Regions from separate parts of the Nocardiopsis sp. NPDC101807 genome, predicted to be linked through region 1. Evidence: riboswitches for the same ligand, from Rfam matches in the RefSeq annotation. Region 1 holds a riboswitch; each other region holds the start of a gene.
The links. A riboswitch is a leader RNA that binds a small molecule or an ion and turns the genes downstream of it on or off. The one in region 1 is predicted to bind thiamine pyrophosphate.

Region 2: linked by a shared signal. The riboswitch ahead of ACIRPH_RS24205 (ECF transporter S component) and the one ahead of thiD (bifunctional hydroxymethylpyrimidine kinase/phosphomethylpyrimidine kinase) in region 1 are both predicted to bind thiamine pyrophosphate.
Region 3: linked by a shared signal. The riboswitch ahead of thiC (phosphomethylpyrimidine synthase ThiC) and the one ahead of thiD (bifunctional hydroxymethylpyrimidine kinase/phosphomethylpyrimidine kinase) in region 1 are both predicted to bind thiamine pyrophosphate.
Region 4: linked by a shared signal. The riboswitch ahead of thiO (glycine oxidase ThiO) and the one ahead of thiD (bifunctional hydroxymethylpyrimidine kinase/phosphomethylpyrimidine kinase) in region 1 are both predicted to bind thiamine pyrophosphate.

What each region holds. Positions count from the first base shown of each region.
Region 1 is NZ_JBIWMK010000001.1:1,066,119-1,069,672, reverse strand. Features, by position in the region: gene ACIRPH_RS04585 (alanine/glycine:cation symporter family protein) at 1-989, shown strand, start outside; gene thiD (bifunctional hydroxymethylpyrimidine kinase/phosphomethylpyrimidine kinase) at 1,105-1,911, opposite strand; TPP riboswitch at 1,900-1,997, opposite strand; gene ACIRPH_RS04575 (DedA family protein) at 2,103-2,801, opposite strand; gene ACIRPH_RS04570 (DUF368 domain-containing protein) at 2,828-3,554, opposite strand, start outside.
Region 2 is NZ_JBIWMK010000008.1:159,724-163,277, forward strand. Features, by position in the region: gene ACIRPH_RS24200 (ABC transporter ATP-binding protein) at 1-771, opposite strand, end outside; gene ACIRPH_RS24205 (ECF transporter S component) at 877-1,488, opposite strand; TPP riboswitch at 1,599-1,706, opposite strand; gene ACIRPH_RS24210 (transglycosylase domain-containing protein) at 1,804-3,554, opposite strand, start outside.
Region 3 is NZ_JBIWMK010000004.1:442,933-446,486, reverse strand. Features, by position in the region: gene ACIRPH_RS14870 (KGGVGR-motif variant AAA ATPase) at 1-431, shown strand, start outside; gene thiC (phosphomethylpyrimidine synthase ThiC) at 490-2,178, opposite strand; TPP riboswitch at 2,172-2,283, opposite strand; gene ACIRPH_RS14860 (SOS response-associated peptidase) at 2,396-3,247, opposite strand; gene ACIRPH_RS14855 (DUF3068 domain-containing protein) at 3,312-3,554, opposite strand, start outside.
Region 4 is NZ_JBIWMK010000007.1:77,850-81,403, forward strand. Features, by position in the region: gene ACIRPH_RS21680 (SDR family oxidoreductase) at 1-181, shown strand, start outside; gene thiE (thiamine phosphate synthase) at 266-934, opposite strand; gene ACIRPH_RS21690 (Rv2175c family DNA-binding protein) at 1,002-1,379, opposite strand; TPP riboswitch at 1,487-1,599, shown strand; gene thiO (glycine oxidase ThiO) at 1,629-2,837, shown strand; gene thiS (sulfur carrier protein ThiS) at 2,846-3,061, shown strand; gene ACIRPH_RS21705 (thiazole synthase) at 3,064-3,554, shown strand, end outside.

The DNA.
Region 1 (3,554 bases):
TCCTCCTCGGCTGCTCGTTCGCCGTCTTCGGGGCGGTGGCCGCCTTCGGCATCGGCAACGGCACCCAGGCCAACGCCGTGGCCGAGGCGGTCAACGACGCCACCGGCGTCGACCGGCCGATCGTCGGCGCGGTCCTGATGCTGCTGACCGCCGTGGTCGTCCTCGGCGGCATCAGGGGGATCGGCCGGGTCGCCTCCGCCGTGGTCCCGTTCATGATCATCGGCTTCGTCCTCATGAACCTTCTGGTCCTGGCGGTGCACCACGACCGGATCGGCCCCGCCTTCGCGCTGGTCCTCGGCGACGCCTTCACCGGCACCTCCGCGGTGGGCGGGTTCGCGGGCGCCACACTGATGCACGTCATCCGCCAGGGCGTCTCCCGCGGCATCTTCTCGAACGAGTCGGGCATGGGCACCGGCGCCATCGCCGCCGCCGCGGCCAGGACCGACCAGCCGGTCCGCCAGGCCCTCGTCGCGATGACGCAGACCTTCGTCGACACCGTGATCATGCTGACCCTGACCGCGATGATGATCATCACGACCGGGGTGTGGCAGGACACCGGCGCCGCAGGAGTGGAGGGCGGCGACAAGGGCATCCTGCTCACCACCTCCGCGATGGAGGTCGGCCTCGGCCGGATCAGCCCGGACCTGGCGGGCCTGGGCCCCGTGTTCGTCACCTGCGCGGTGGTGGTCTTCGCCTACACCACCATCCTCGGCTGGGCCTACTACGGCGAGAGGTGCGTCGTGTACCTGGCGGGGCGCGCGCTCGTCGTGCCCTACCGGCTGCTGTTCATCGCGTTCGTCTACGTCGGCGCCACGGCGCAGATCGACGCGGTGTGGCTGTTCAGCGACATCGCCAACGGGCTCATGGCCCTGCCCAACCTGATCGGGCTGCTCCTGCTGTCCCCGGTGGTCGTCGCGGAGACGAGGAAGTTCTTCGCCCACCCGGACTGGCGGGACCCGGACGCGGTCATGGAGCCCGTACGGGGGTAGCGGTACGGCCGGCGGCCCACCGCGCCCCGGCCGCGGCCCTCGCGGACGGGCCGCACCGCCGGGGCCGGGCCTCACCGGGGAGGGCGCCGGCCGCGCCCTCCCCGGTCGGCGGGCCCTACTTCCACCAGGCGTGAAAGTGGTGCACGGGCCCCTGTCCGCCTCCGGCGTCGATCTCGTCCGCCCGCCGGAGCGCCTCGGTCAGGTAGGCCTTGGCGTCGCCCACGGCGGAGGCCGTGTCCGGCCGCTGCGGGAGCAGGGCCGCGATCGAGGAGGACAGGGTGCACCCCGTGCCGTGCGTGTTGCGGGTGCGGACCCTCGGCGAGCGGAACTCGACCGGGGCGGAGTCCCGGGTCACCAGGATGTCGACGCAGTCCTCGCCGGCCAGGTGGCCTCCCTTGAGCAGGACCCCGCGCGGACCGAACTCCAGCAGGCGGAGGGCCTGGTCGTGCATCGCCGCCAGGTCGGCCGCCTCCGGCTCGTCCAGCAGGTCGGCCGCCTCGGGGAGGTTCGGCGTGACCAGGTCCGCCCGGGGCAGCAGCCGGGTGCGCAGCGCGTCGACGGCGGAGGGTTCCAGCAGCCGGTCGCCGCTCTTGGCCACCATCACCGGGTCCACCACCACGCGGGGCAGTCCGTGGCGCCCGATCGCCTCGGCGACGGCCTCGGTGACCTCGGCCGTGCCGAGCATGCCGACCTTGACCGCGTGCACCGTGGCGTCGGAGAAGAGGGTGTCCATCTGGTGGGCGACGAATTCGGCGGGGATCGGGTGGACCCCGGTGACGCCGCGCGTGGACTGGGCGGTGAGGGCCGCGACCACGGTCATGCCGAAGGCCCCGTGTGCGGAGAAGGCCTTGAGGTCCGCCTGGATCCCGGCGCCCCCGCTGGGGTCGCTGCCGGCGATGGACACGATGTTGTACGCGCTCATGGGCGTTCCTTCGCTAGTACGAACTAGGGCAGGTTCGACGGGTGTGCTCTCAGCCGGTGGACCCACCGGCACCCCGCGCCGTCGGGGCCGCCGCGTGGGCGGCCCCGCTCAGTGTGCGGCCGACCCGAGGGGGTCGGCGTATGTGTTCCGGGCGTGCGGGCCCGAGGGGCCCGTACGGCTGCCGGCGCCGTTCAGAGGGTGGGTGCGTTGTCCGCGGACCGGGCCTTGAGCAGCTTGCGGACGCGGGCGATGACGAACCACAGGAACAGCAGGGCGATGATGACGAGCACGATGTTGCTGATGAGGCCGCTCCACTGCACCAGGATCGGCTTGATGGCCGGGCCGAAGGCGTAGCCGAGGCCGATCCAGATCGAGTTCCAGACGGCGGAGCCGATCACGGTGTACACGGAGAACTTGAGGATGGGCATCCGCTCGATGCCCGCGGGGACCGAGATGAAGCTGCGCACCAGTGGCACGCACCGGCCCAGGAGCACGGCGAGGCCGCCGAAGCGGGCGAAGAAGCGCTCGGCCTTGTAGAAGTCCTCGACCTCCAGCAGGGGGGTCTTCTCCACCAGCCACTTGGTGCGGTCCCGGCCCAGCAGGGCGCCGATCGCGTAGAAGCCCCAGGCGCCGACCAGGCAGCCGATCGTGGCCCACAGGATGGCGAGCCAGACGTTCATGTGCCCGTCGTAGGCCAGGAAGCCCGCACCGGGCAGGACCGCCTCGCTCGGCATCGGGGGGAAGAAGGTCTCGATGAACAGGGCCACGCCGACGCCGGGCTCGCCCAGGGTCGTCATCAGGCTCAGAACCCAGCCGATGAAGCCCTCGTACTCGTGGACGACCTCGCCTTCCATCGCCAGGTTCGACGCCGTCCACAGATTCGCTGTCATGAGAAGTGGCTTTCCGTTCTTTCCGGTCAGACGCCGGTCGGGACGTGGGCGGCCTCGGCCCGCGAGCGCTTGCGGCGCTCCCAGACGATGGCGGCGGTCACGATCACGAAGCCGGCGACGATGAAGACGACTGTCACGGGGACGTCGGTGGGGGTGACGACCTCGCGGGACTCGGTCTGCCACGGCCACAGGGCGCGCAGCGAACCGGCCATGAGGCCGGTGAGTACAACGAGGGTCATGTGGTGAAAGTTCTCCAGGAGGTGCTGGAGCAACTTCACGAACAGGGACAGGCCGGTGAGCATGCCCAGGGCGAAGACCGCCAGGTAGGCGATGTCCAGGTCGCCGACCGCGCTGATCGTCGGCTCGTAGAGCCCGAGGGTGAGCAGGATGAAGGAGCCGGACAACCCCGGCAGGACGAGCGCGCAGACGGCCACCGCGGCGGCGAGGAAGACGACCGCCGGGTGGGTCGGCAGGTTGGCGCCCGGCAGCCCGGTGAGCACGAACGCCGCTACGGCGAACACCAGCGCCACGGCGTAGTGCCCGGCCCTCCAGGGGCGGCCGGCCCCGGAGTAGGGGATCCACAGGCACGCCAGGACGAGCCCGAAGAACAGCGCGTAGGCGTACTGGGTGTAGGCGTCGACGAGCGGGGCCAGGAGGAGGGCGGCCAGGACCAGGAACACGGCCATGCCGACCAGCGCGGGAACCAGAACGCCCCAGTCCACCTGCCGGAACCGCTCCCGCGCGCGCTCCCCG
Region 2 (3,554 bases), on a different contig from region 1:
GCGGGGGCCGCCGCCCGGCGCGGGGACCGTGGCGGGGGAGGGCTCGTGACCGGGGACCCACACGCCCTGCTCCGCGAGGGAGCGCCCGTGCGCGGCGAACACGTCCGCCGGGTCCCCGTCGGCGACCACTCCGCCGCCCGGTGCGACGACCACGACCCTGTCCACCAGTCCGACCACGTCGGCGACCCGGTGCTCGACCAGGAGCAGGGTCGCCTCGGTCTCGGCGAGCAGGCGTTCCAGGACGCCGCGCACCAGGGCCGCGCCCGCGGGGTCGAGGTTGGCGGTGGGCTCGTCCAGCAGGAGCAGGCGCGGGCGCATGGCGAGCGCGCCGGCGATGACCAGCCGCTGCTTCTCACCGCCCGACAGCGCGCCGGTGGGGTGGTTCCGCCCGTACGGGAAGCCGACCGCGCCGAGCGCGTCGTCCACCCTCGGCCAGATCAGGCCGGGGTCCACCCCCAGGTTCTCCGGGCCGAAGGCGACGTCGTCGCCCGCGCGGGCCATCACCAGCTGCGTCTCCGGGTCCTGGCCGACCAGGCCGACCCCTCCACGGCCCCGGTCGGCGGGGAGGCCGTCGACCAGCAGCGTCCCCTCCTGGTCGCCGTTGAGGGCGCCGTCGGGGCCGGTGAGTCCGGCGAGGGAGTGCAGCAGGGTGGACTTGCCCGCCCCGGAGGCGCCGAGCAGCAGCACGCGCTCACCGGGCCCGACCGTGAGGTCCACCCCGCGCAGGGCGTAGGACTCGCGGCCCGCGTGGCGCCACCCCCAGCCGGACAGCTCGACGCGTGCGCCGCCCCCTCCGGGGGACCGGAGGGGGGCCGGTGCGGCGGGGTGCTCCGCGGTCGCCCCCGTGGGGCCGCGGCGGTCGTGGTCGGCCACGGGTCAGCCCCTGGCCGAGGGGAAGGGGGCCAGCGCGCCGGACCTGGCCAGCGCGGTGGTGAGGAGGCGGGCGCCGACGCCCGCGATGACCGCCGCGCTGATCACGACGATGACGCCGTAGACGAGCTGGAAGTGCAGGGGCCAGGTCACGTTGTAGACGATGTTGTCGCGGACGGCCGGGGAGAGGCCGGCCGCGGCCGCCGCGAGCACGGCCACGCCCATGCCCCAGCGCCGGTAGCCGAAGGCGAGGAAGACCAGTTCGGGGAGGAGGCCCTGGAGCGTCCCGTCGAGGATCACCATGACCCCCCACTGCGTCCCCAGCACCGCCGACACCAGGGAGGCCGCGATCGAGGTGAGCAGTGCGGCGCCCGGCTTGCGGATGACCAGTCCGCCGAGGACGCCGGAGATCAGCCACATGCCGTAGACCGCCGCCTGCGCGGGTGGGAAGCCCACGAAGAGCGGGGTCGTGACCGACCAGACGATGTTCCAGAGCCAGAAGACGACGCCGACGGCGACGCCGATCACGGCTGCCACGACGATGTCGACGGTGCGCCAGCCGCGCAGCCGTCCGAGGACGTCGCGCCAGAATCCGGTGCGCCCGGTATCGGTGCTCATCAGGTGGTGTCCCTTCGTCGGGGTGGACGAGGGCCCATGTGGCCAAGAGCGACGCCGGAGGACGTGCCGCGCCCCGGGACCGTCCCGGGTGCGCGGGAGCACGCCGCCGGAGACGGGTTCCTACGACTTCCTTCGCTGGCATGACCCAGATCAGGTGTGTAAGGGTCTGCGGCCGGGTGCCGCACTCTCAGCGCTCACGCGCTCCCCTGTCGGTTTCCCTCCATTATGCGTCAACAACGGGGGCCGCGGGGTGTTCCCTCCCCGCGGCCCCCGTTTTCCGCCCCTCGTCGGGGCCCCGCCCGGCGGCGGGAGCGGTCAGGCGTCGCCCTCGTCGTCCCCGCCCTTGGGCGGTGTCGACGACGGGTCGCCGAACGCCTTCGGCGACGGGGCGAAGCCCTCGGCCGGCAGGTCGGCGGTGGCCCCGCGCATGGTGGCCTGCCAGATGGGGCCGGGCAGCGTGCCGCCGTAGACGATGCCGTAGTAGCGCCCGCCGATCGTCACGCCCTGGAGCGGGTTCTCCTCGCCGCCGCGCATGTCGCCGACCACCACGGCCGACGCGAGGTTCGGGGTGTAGCCGGCGAACCAGGCGTAGGCGGCGTTGTCGGTGGTGCCGGTCTTGCCCGCGGCGGGGCGCCCGAGGCCGAGGCCGTTGGCGGTGCCGCCCTTGAACGTCTGCTGGAGCAGGTGGTTGACCCCGTCCGCGACGTCGCGCCCGACCCTGCCCTCCTCGCAGTCGGTGCGCGCCGCGACCTCCCGGGTGCCCTCGGCGCCCTCGCGGCCGATCCGCACGGAGACCACCGGGACGGGCTCGCAGTAGGTGCCGCGGGCGGCGAACGTGGCGTACGCGTTGGCGACGGTCAGCGGGGACACCTCCTGGTCCCCCAGGGTGAAGGAGCTCCAGACGCCCAGCGGCTCGCCGTCGGCGCGGTGGATGCCGACCCGCTCGGCCATCTCCGAGGTCTCGCAGAGGCCGACGCGCTTCTGGAGCTGGGCGAAGTAGGTGTTCACGGACCCCTTGGTCGCGCTGATCATGTTGTGCCGGCCGCCGTCGCTCTCCCCGGCGTTGCTCACGCTCCACCCGGACATCACGCCGCCGTCGCAGTTCTCGAGCCCTCCGACCGAGACGCTCTCGGGAGAGGAGAAGCTGGTGCCGTAGCCCAGCCCGGAGTGCAGGGCGGCGGCCAGGGTGAACGTCTTGAACGTCGACCCCGCCTGGTAGCCGAGCGAGCCGCCGGCCTCGCTGTCCACCGCCAGGTTGAGGGAGGTCGTGCCGAGCGCCTCGTCGTCGAACCCGTAGCGCAGGTTCTGCGCCATGCCCCGGATCCGGCCGGTGCCGGGCTCGACGATGGCCTGGGCGGCGAACTTGGTGGACTCCTCCGCCGGGACGTACCGCTCGATGGCCTCCTCCGCGGCCCGCTGCGCCTCCCCGTCGAGCGTGGTCCGCACGGTGATGCCGCCCTTGGTGAGCGCCTCGTCGCGCTCCCCCTGGAGCTCCCCGAGGATGTCGGAGCCGCGCAGCCAGCGCATGACGAAGTCGCAGAAGAACGGCTGCTCCGAGTGGTAGCAGCTGCCTCCTCGCGGGGTCGGGTCCAGGGCGAGCCCCCGGCTCGCGTACTCCTCGACCTGCGCCGCGTCCAGGTGCCCGGTCGCGCCCATCCGCTCCAGCACCAGGTCGCGGCGCTCGCGCGCGGCCTCGCGGTTGTTGAGCGGGTCGTAGAACGAGGGGCTGCGCACGAGCCCGACGATGGTGGCGGCCTGCGCCGGGTCCAGGTCGGCGGCGGAGACGGAGAAGTACCTCTGGGCCGCGACCTCGATGCCGTACGCCCCCGCCCCGAAGTAGGCGAGGTTGAGGTAGCCCTCCATGATCTCGTCCTTGGTGAGGCGGTCCTCGATGTCGATGGCGTGGCGCAGCTCCAGCAGCTTGCGGCCCAGGGTCTGCTCGCTGGCGCGCTCCACCTCCTCCTCGGTGGAGGCCTGCTCGATGAGCAGGTTCTTGACGTACTGCTGGGTGATGGTGGACCCGCCCTGGGTGTCCCCCTGCGCGGTGCGCATGGCGGCCCTGAGGA
Region 3 (3,554 bases), on a different contig from region 1:
CCCACCTCTGGGTCCCCGCCGCTCTGGCGGACTACAACAAACAGGTCCAGGCCCGTGACGTCACGGCGTTCCTCGCCGAGTCGGCCAAACTGTCCCTGGGGTCCGGCAACAGCCGTTGGACGGACCGGGTGCTGGCCCCCTCTGCCATGCGCACCGCCCTGGCCCGGTGCAGTCAGATCAAGATCGACGCGATCAAGACGGAGAACCAGGATATCGGCAAGCTTCTCGCCCGTCTCCAGAGCCGCGGAGCCACGGTCACCGTGCCTTTCAGCCTCGACGACGTCGGCCTGACTACGGAGGAGGCGGACGCCCTCCTCACCGCGGGAGTGTTCTACTTCGACGACAGCAGCGGGCAGTACAGGGTGCCGGAGATCTACCGTCACGGACTGGGATTCAACATCAGCCGCAAGGTACGAGTGCTCAAGCCCTAGGAGCCGGAAGGCGGGCGGGGGAACCTCGGGGCGGTTCCCCCGCCTCGGGGGACACTGGCTACTCGGCGAGGGGGAGGTACACGCGTCTGCCCTGTTCGGAGAACTCCGCCGACTTGTCGGCCATGCCCCGCTCGATGGCAGCGACGGTGTCCAGGCCGTGCTCCTCCGCGTAGCGGCGCACGTCCTGGGTGATCTTCATGGAGCAGAACTTGGGCCCGCACATGGAGCAGAAGTGCGCCGTCTTGGCCGGTTCGGCCGGCAGGGTCTCGTCGTGGAAGGACCGGGCGGTCTCGGGGTCGAGGGACAGGTGGAACTGGTCCTGCCAGCGGAACTCGAAACGCGCCTTGGACAGCTCGTCGTCCCACTCCTGGGCCCCGGGGTGCCCCTTGGCCAGGTCGGCGGCGTGCGCGGCGAGCTTGTAGGTGATGACGCCCGTCTTGACGTCGTCGCGGTCGGGCAGCCCGAGGTGCTCCTTGGGCGTGACGTAGCAGAGCATCGCCGTGCCGAGCCAGCCGATCTGCGCGGCGCCGATCGCCGAGGTGATGTGGTCGTAGCCGGGGGCCACGTCGGTGGCCAGGGGGCCGAGCGTGTAGAACGGCGCCTCGCCGCACAGCTCCTCCTCCAGGCGCACGTTCTCCGCGATCTTGTGCATGGGGACGTGCCCGGGTCCCTCGATCATCACCTGGACGTCGTGCGCGCGGGCGACGTGGGTGAGCTCCCCCAGGGTGCGGAGCTCGGCGAACTGGGCCTCGTCGTTGGCGTCGGCGATCGACCCGGGGCGCAGCCCGTCGCCGAGGGAGAAGGTGACGTCGTACTCCCGGAGGATCTCGCACAGCTCCTCGAAGTGGGTGTACAGGAAGCTCTCCCTGTGGTGGGCCAGGCACCAGGCGGCCATGATGGAGCCGCCCCGGGAGACGATGCCGGTGACCCGGCGGGCGGTGAGCGGCACGTACCGCAGCAGCACCCCCGCGTGCACCGTCATGTAGTCCACGCCCTGCTCGCACTGCTCGACCACGGTGTCCCGGTAGACCTCCCAGCTGAGCCGGGCCGGGTCCCCGTCGACCTTCTCCAGTGCCTGGTAGATGGGCACGGTGCCGATCGGGACGGGCGAGTTGCGCAGGATGCGCTCGCGGGTCTCGTGGATGCGCCTGCCCGTGGACAGGTCCATGACGGTGTCGGCGCCCCAGCGGGTGGCCCACACCATCTTCTCGACCTCCTCGGGCACGGAGGAGGTGACGGCGGAGTTGCCGATGTTGGCGTTGATCTTGACCAGGAAGTTCTTGCCGATGATCATCGGCTCGGACTCGGGGTGGCAGCGGTTGGCGGGGATCACCGCGCGGCCCAGGGCCACCTCGGAGCGGACGAACTCGGGGTCCACGCCCTCGCGTTCGGCCACGAAGCGCATCTCGGGGGTGAGGGTCCCGGCCTTCGCGCGGGCGAGCTGGGTGGACGCGCCGCCGGCCGGCGGGCGGTCCCCGGCCCAGGCCAGGCGGGTCGGGGGAAGGCCCCGGTGGACGTCGACGGACACGGCGTCGTCGGTGTAGGGGCCGGAGGTGTCGTACAGGTCGAAGTGGCTGCCGTTGCTGAGTCCCACCCTGCGCCGGGGCACGCGGAGCGTGTGGCCCTCCGGGGTCACGACCTCGCGATAGACCTTGGATGATCCCATGATGGGACCGGTGGTCACCCGGTGAACGGCGGTGTCGGAACCTCTGGTGGAACTGACGTCACGACCGTCGGTAGCCGTCATGGCATGCCTCCCTACGTCGGAATTACCCGAACAGGTTCTGCGGTCGGCGACACCGTCGAGTCGCCCTCTCAGCCCGCCATGGCGCGAGCTCCCGCGTTGCGTATTCACATGTGTGGGCACGTCGTGCGTGCCGCGGCGCCTCGATCCCGGCGCCGGGGCCCTGCGGCCCCGCACACCATACACAGGTCCGCCCCCGCTGTGTCCACCGCCACAGGGGTCAGAAAAGTGTCCCCGGTTCGCCACCCCCGGTGTCGGTGAGGGGTTCGAGCAGGTCGGGACGGTTGTTCTTGATGGTGTTGACGTCGGTGGACACCTCGTCGACCGCGAACCGGTCGACGGGGGTCTCCCCCAGCAGGTGCGCGAGCTCGTCGGCGCCCGAGGCGGGGTCCAGCCAGGCGGCCCAGTCCTCCGGAGGCACGACGACCGGCATGCGCTCGTGGATGTGGTCGAGCCCGGGCGCCGCCCCCGTGGTGATGACCGCGCAGCTCCACACCCAGGCGGCGGGGTCGTCCTCGGGAACCTCGGGGTCGCGCCAGCGCTCGAAGATGCCCGCCATCGCCAGGGGGCGGTCGTCCCGGTAGTGGATCGCGTAGGGCTTCTTGTCGGCCTTGGCCTTGCGCTTCTTGTGCTGGGGGTCGGTCGCGGGCGAGGTGCTGGCCTGGACGGTGCCGTCCTTGCCGACGAGCTGCCACTCGTAGTAGGCGTCGGCGGGCAGCAGGCACCGGCGGCGCCGGTAGGCGGTGCGGAAGGCCGGCTTGTCGGCGACCGTCTCGCTCCGGGCGTTGATCATCCGGTAGCCGACGTTGCGGTCCCTGGCCCAGGAGGGGACGAGGCCCCAGCGCAGCGTGTGCAGGCTCCTGGGCCCGGGCGGGCCCTGGTCGCCGGCCCGGGGCGGCGACCCGAGCACGGCGTACACCGGTCTTCCCGGCGAGATGTTGTAGTCCGGCTCCAGCTCCTCCAGCGGCGGCCACGACCGGGGATCCGCCTCCTCGGTGAGGGCCTGCTCGGGCAGCCCGAAGGCGAGCTGCAGCTGGTGCACGTTCCGGGACTGGGCATAGCGACCGCACATGTGTCCGATACTACGGCGTGGCCTTCCCGCCCACCGCCGGAACACAGGCGCGGACGGGGCCCGGTCACCACTGCGGGTCGAGGGGCTCCCCGGCGCGCCGGCGCCCGCGCCCACGGGCGGGGGCCTCCCGGCCGGCGTCCGCGTCCCCGCTCAGCGCACCGTCCGCGGGTGCGCCGTCCGCGCGGTGGCCCCGCCATGCCTGGACCAGGCCGACGAGGACCGCCAGCCCTCCGAGCGGCCCCAGGGTCCGGGGCGCCCAGGAGTCCAGGGCGCGCAGCAGCACCGACCTGACGCGGGCCTGCTCGGC
Region 4 (3,554 bases), on a different contig from region 1:
CCGCCCCACCGGCGCCCCGGAGTGGGCCGTCGAGGGGTGGGCCTCGTCGTACGCCGCGATCGCCGCGGGGGAGCTCGACGAGGTCGCCCCGACGGTGCCCAAGCTGACCGGCCACCCGGCCCAGTCCATCGAGGGGTTCCTCCGGCGCCATCCGAGCGCCCTGTCGCACGTCGGGGTCTGACCGCCGCACGCCCGCCCGCCACCGCCGCGCCCCGTGCGCGGCGGTTTCGTCGTCCCGGGGCGCGACCGGGCCGGGAGTTCCCGCTCAGCCCCCGGTGCGGGCGGTCAGGCGCTCGCGCAGCCCGGCCGCGGCGGCCCGGGGGTCCTCGGCCTCGGTGATCGCGCGCACGACCACGACCCGGCGGGCCCCCGCCTCCAGCACCGCGTCGATGGTGGTCGCGTCGATCCCGCCGATGGCGAACCACGGGCGGTCCGTGCCCAGGGCGGCGGCGCGCTCGACCAGGGACAGGCCGGCCGCCGGGCGGCCCGGCTTGGTGGGGGTGGCCCAGGTGGGGCCGACGCAGAAGTAGTCGCTCCCGGCCTCCCCGGCGGAGGAGGAGGCGGCCGCGATGTCGTTGTTGGAGCGGCCGATCACGGGGTCGGCCCCGATGATGTCGCGGGCCATGGGCACCGGCAGGTCGCGCTGGCCCAGGTGCAGGACGTCGGCGCGCACCGCGCGGGCGATGTCCGCGCGGTCGTTCACCGCGAGCAGGGCCCCGTGCCGCTCACAGGCCTCCCGCATGACCTCCAGGGCCGCGATCTCCTCGCGGGCCTCCAGCCCCTTGTCCCGGAGCTGGATGATGTCCACCCCTCCGGCCAGGGCCGCGTCGGTGAACTCGGCGAGATCACCGCGCCCGGTCCGGGCGTCGGTGCACAGGTACAGAAGGGATGCGTCCAGGCGCTTGCGCAGGCTGGTTCCATGGCTGGTCCTCACCCCGCCCACCCTAGGCCCTCGCCGGTCGGCCCCCCGGAGGGGAGGCCGCCCGACGGCGCGCCGTTCCCTAGAAGGCCATGCCCTGGGCGCGGCGGCGCACCTCGGTGCCCCGGTTCTCGCGCATCGCCTGGATGGGAGTCCCCGGCAGGGTGTCGTCGGGGGTGAAGAGCCAGCGCAGGGCCTCCTCCGTGGAGAAGCCCGCGTCGGTCAGCAGCACCAGGGTCCCGGGCAGCCCCTTGACGAGGTCGTCGCCGTCGATGAAGGCGGCGGGGACGGACAGCTGCCCTCCGCGGACCACACCCATCATGCGGTTCTCGCGGATCAGGGTCTTGATCCGGTTGGGGCTCACGCCGAGCGGCGCGGCCGCCTCCTTCAGGGTCAGCCACTCGCCGACCAGCGTGTCGATGTCGATGTCGCTTCGTGTCACTCCCCCAATCTGCCACATCCCCGCGGGGCCCGGACACCTTCCGGCGCGGCGGGGTCCGGGCGCCGTGGAGATACCCGCCACTGCCACGCGTTCCGGGAGGAGGTTCTAGGATGGGGACAGACCTCTGCACATCCCGCGGGAGCCGGGTGGGACCCGGCTGAGAGGGAGGCTGTGAGCCTCCGACCGCACGAACCTGATCCGGGTCATGCCGGCGAAGGGAGTGGGAACAGCGCCGTGCGCACCGAGAACGACCCCCGACACGAAACGATTCGTCCTACCAATGGCGGTCCCGGGGACGCGCCGGAGCGGACCGTCGTCGTGGTCGGCGGCGGCCTCGTGGGGAGGGTCACCGCCTGGCGGGCGGCCCAGGAGGGCCTTCGCGTCACCCTGGTCGAGCCCGACCCCGTGACCGGCCCCGCCGGAGCCCGTGCCGCCTCCACCGTCGCGGCGGGCATGCTCACCCCGGCCACCGAGGCCGTGTTCGGCGAGGAGCCCCTCATGGAGTTCGGGGTCCGCTCCGCGGGCATGTACCCCGGGTTCGTCGCCGAGCTGGAGGCGGCCGGCGGGATCCGCGTGGGCTACCGCACCACCGGGACCCTCCTGGTGGCCTTCGACCGCGACGACATGGCCGTCCTCGCCGACCTGCACCGGCTCCAGGAGCGCCTGGGCATCGCCACCGAGCGCCTGACGAGCCGCGAGTGCCGCCGGCTGGAGCCGATGCTCGCCCCGTCCGTGCGCGGCGGCGTACTCGCCCCCGACGACCACTCCGTCGATCCCCGGCTGCTGCTGCGCGCCCTGGCCGCGGCGGGCGGACGCGCGGGGGTCACCGAGACGGCCGGCCGGGCGGAGGAGGTCACGGCCCCCGGCCCCGGGGGCGCCCGGCTGGGCGTGCGCCTGGACGACGGCCGGGTCCTGCCCGCCCACCAGGTCGTCCTGGCCGCCGGCTGCTGGAGCGACCGCGTCGCGGTGCCCGAACCGGTGGTGCCGCCGCTGCGCCCGGTCAAGGGCCAGCTCCTGCGCGCCCGGGTACCGGCCGGGGAGGCGCCCCTCGTCGGCCGCACGGTCCGGGGCCTGGTGAGGGGCTTCACCACCTACCTGGTGCCGCGCGCCGACGGAGAGGTGATCATCGGCGCCACCCAGGAGGAGCTGGGCTACGACACCTCGCTCACAGCCGGGGGCCTCTGGCAGGTCCTGAGGGACGCGCGCGAGCTCGTCCCGGGGGTGACCGAGCTGGAGGTCACCGAGACCTGTGTGGGCCTGCGCCCGGGCTCGCCGGACAACGAACCCCTGCTGGGGCCGACCCGGGTCCCCGGCCTGCACCTGGCCGCGGGGCACTTCAGGCACGGGGTCCTGCTGACCCCGGCCACCGGGGAGGCCATGGCGCGCGCCCTCACCACGGGCGCCCTTCCGGAGTACGCGCGCAGGTTCGCCGCGGACCGGGCGACCGGCGACGCGCACACGACGACGTGGGAGTAGGAGAGGCAGTGCAACTCATCATCAACGGCGACCTCCGCGAGTTCGCCGACGGCACGACCGTGGAGGCGGTCGTCCGCGACCTGACCGCGCCGGGCGGCGGCACGATCCCCGGCGGGATCGCCGTGGCCGTCAACGACGAGGTGGTGCGCCGGGCCGCGTGGGCGGACGGCGCGCTGGGCGCGGGCGACCGCGTGGACGTCCTCACCGCGGTCCAGGGAGGCTGAGCATGGACGGACACGCGACCGGCCGCGCCGAGGACCCCCTGGTGATCGCCGGGACCTCCTTCGGCTCGCGGCTGATCACCGGCACCGGCGGGGCTCCCTCCCTGGAGGTCCTGGAGGAGGCCCTGGTGACCTCCGGGACCGAGCTGACCACCGTGGCCATGCGCAGGGTCTCCCCCGGCGCGCAGGGGTCGGTGTGGGACGTCCTCTCCCGCAACGAGATCCGCGCGCTGCCCAACACCGCCGGGTGCTTCACCGCGGCGGACGCGGTGCGCACCGCCCGGCTGGGCCGCGAGGCACTGGGCACGGACTGGGTGAAGCTGGAGGTCGTGGCGGACGAGCACACCCTGCTGCCCGACCCGGTGGAACTCCTGGACGCCGCCGAGCAGCTCGTGGACGAGGGGTTCACCGTCCTGCCCTACACCAACGACGACCCGGTGCTGGCCCGGCGCCTGGAGCAGCTGGGGTGCGCGGCCGTGATGCCGCTGGCCGCGCC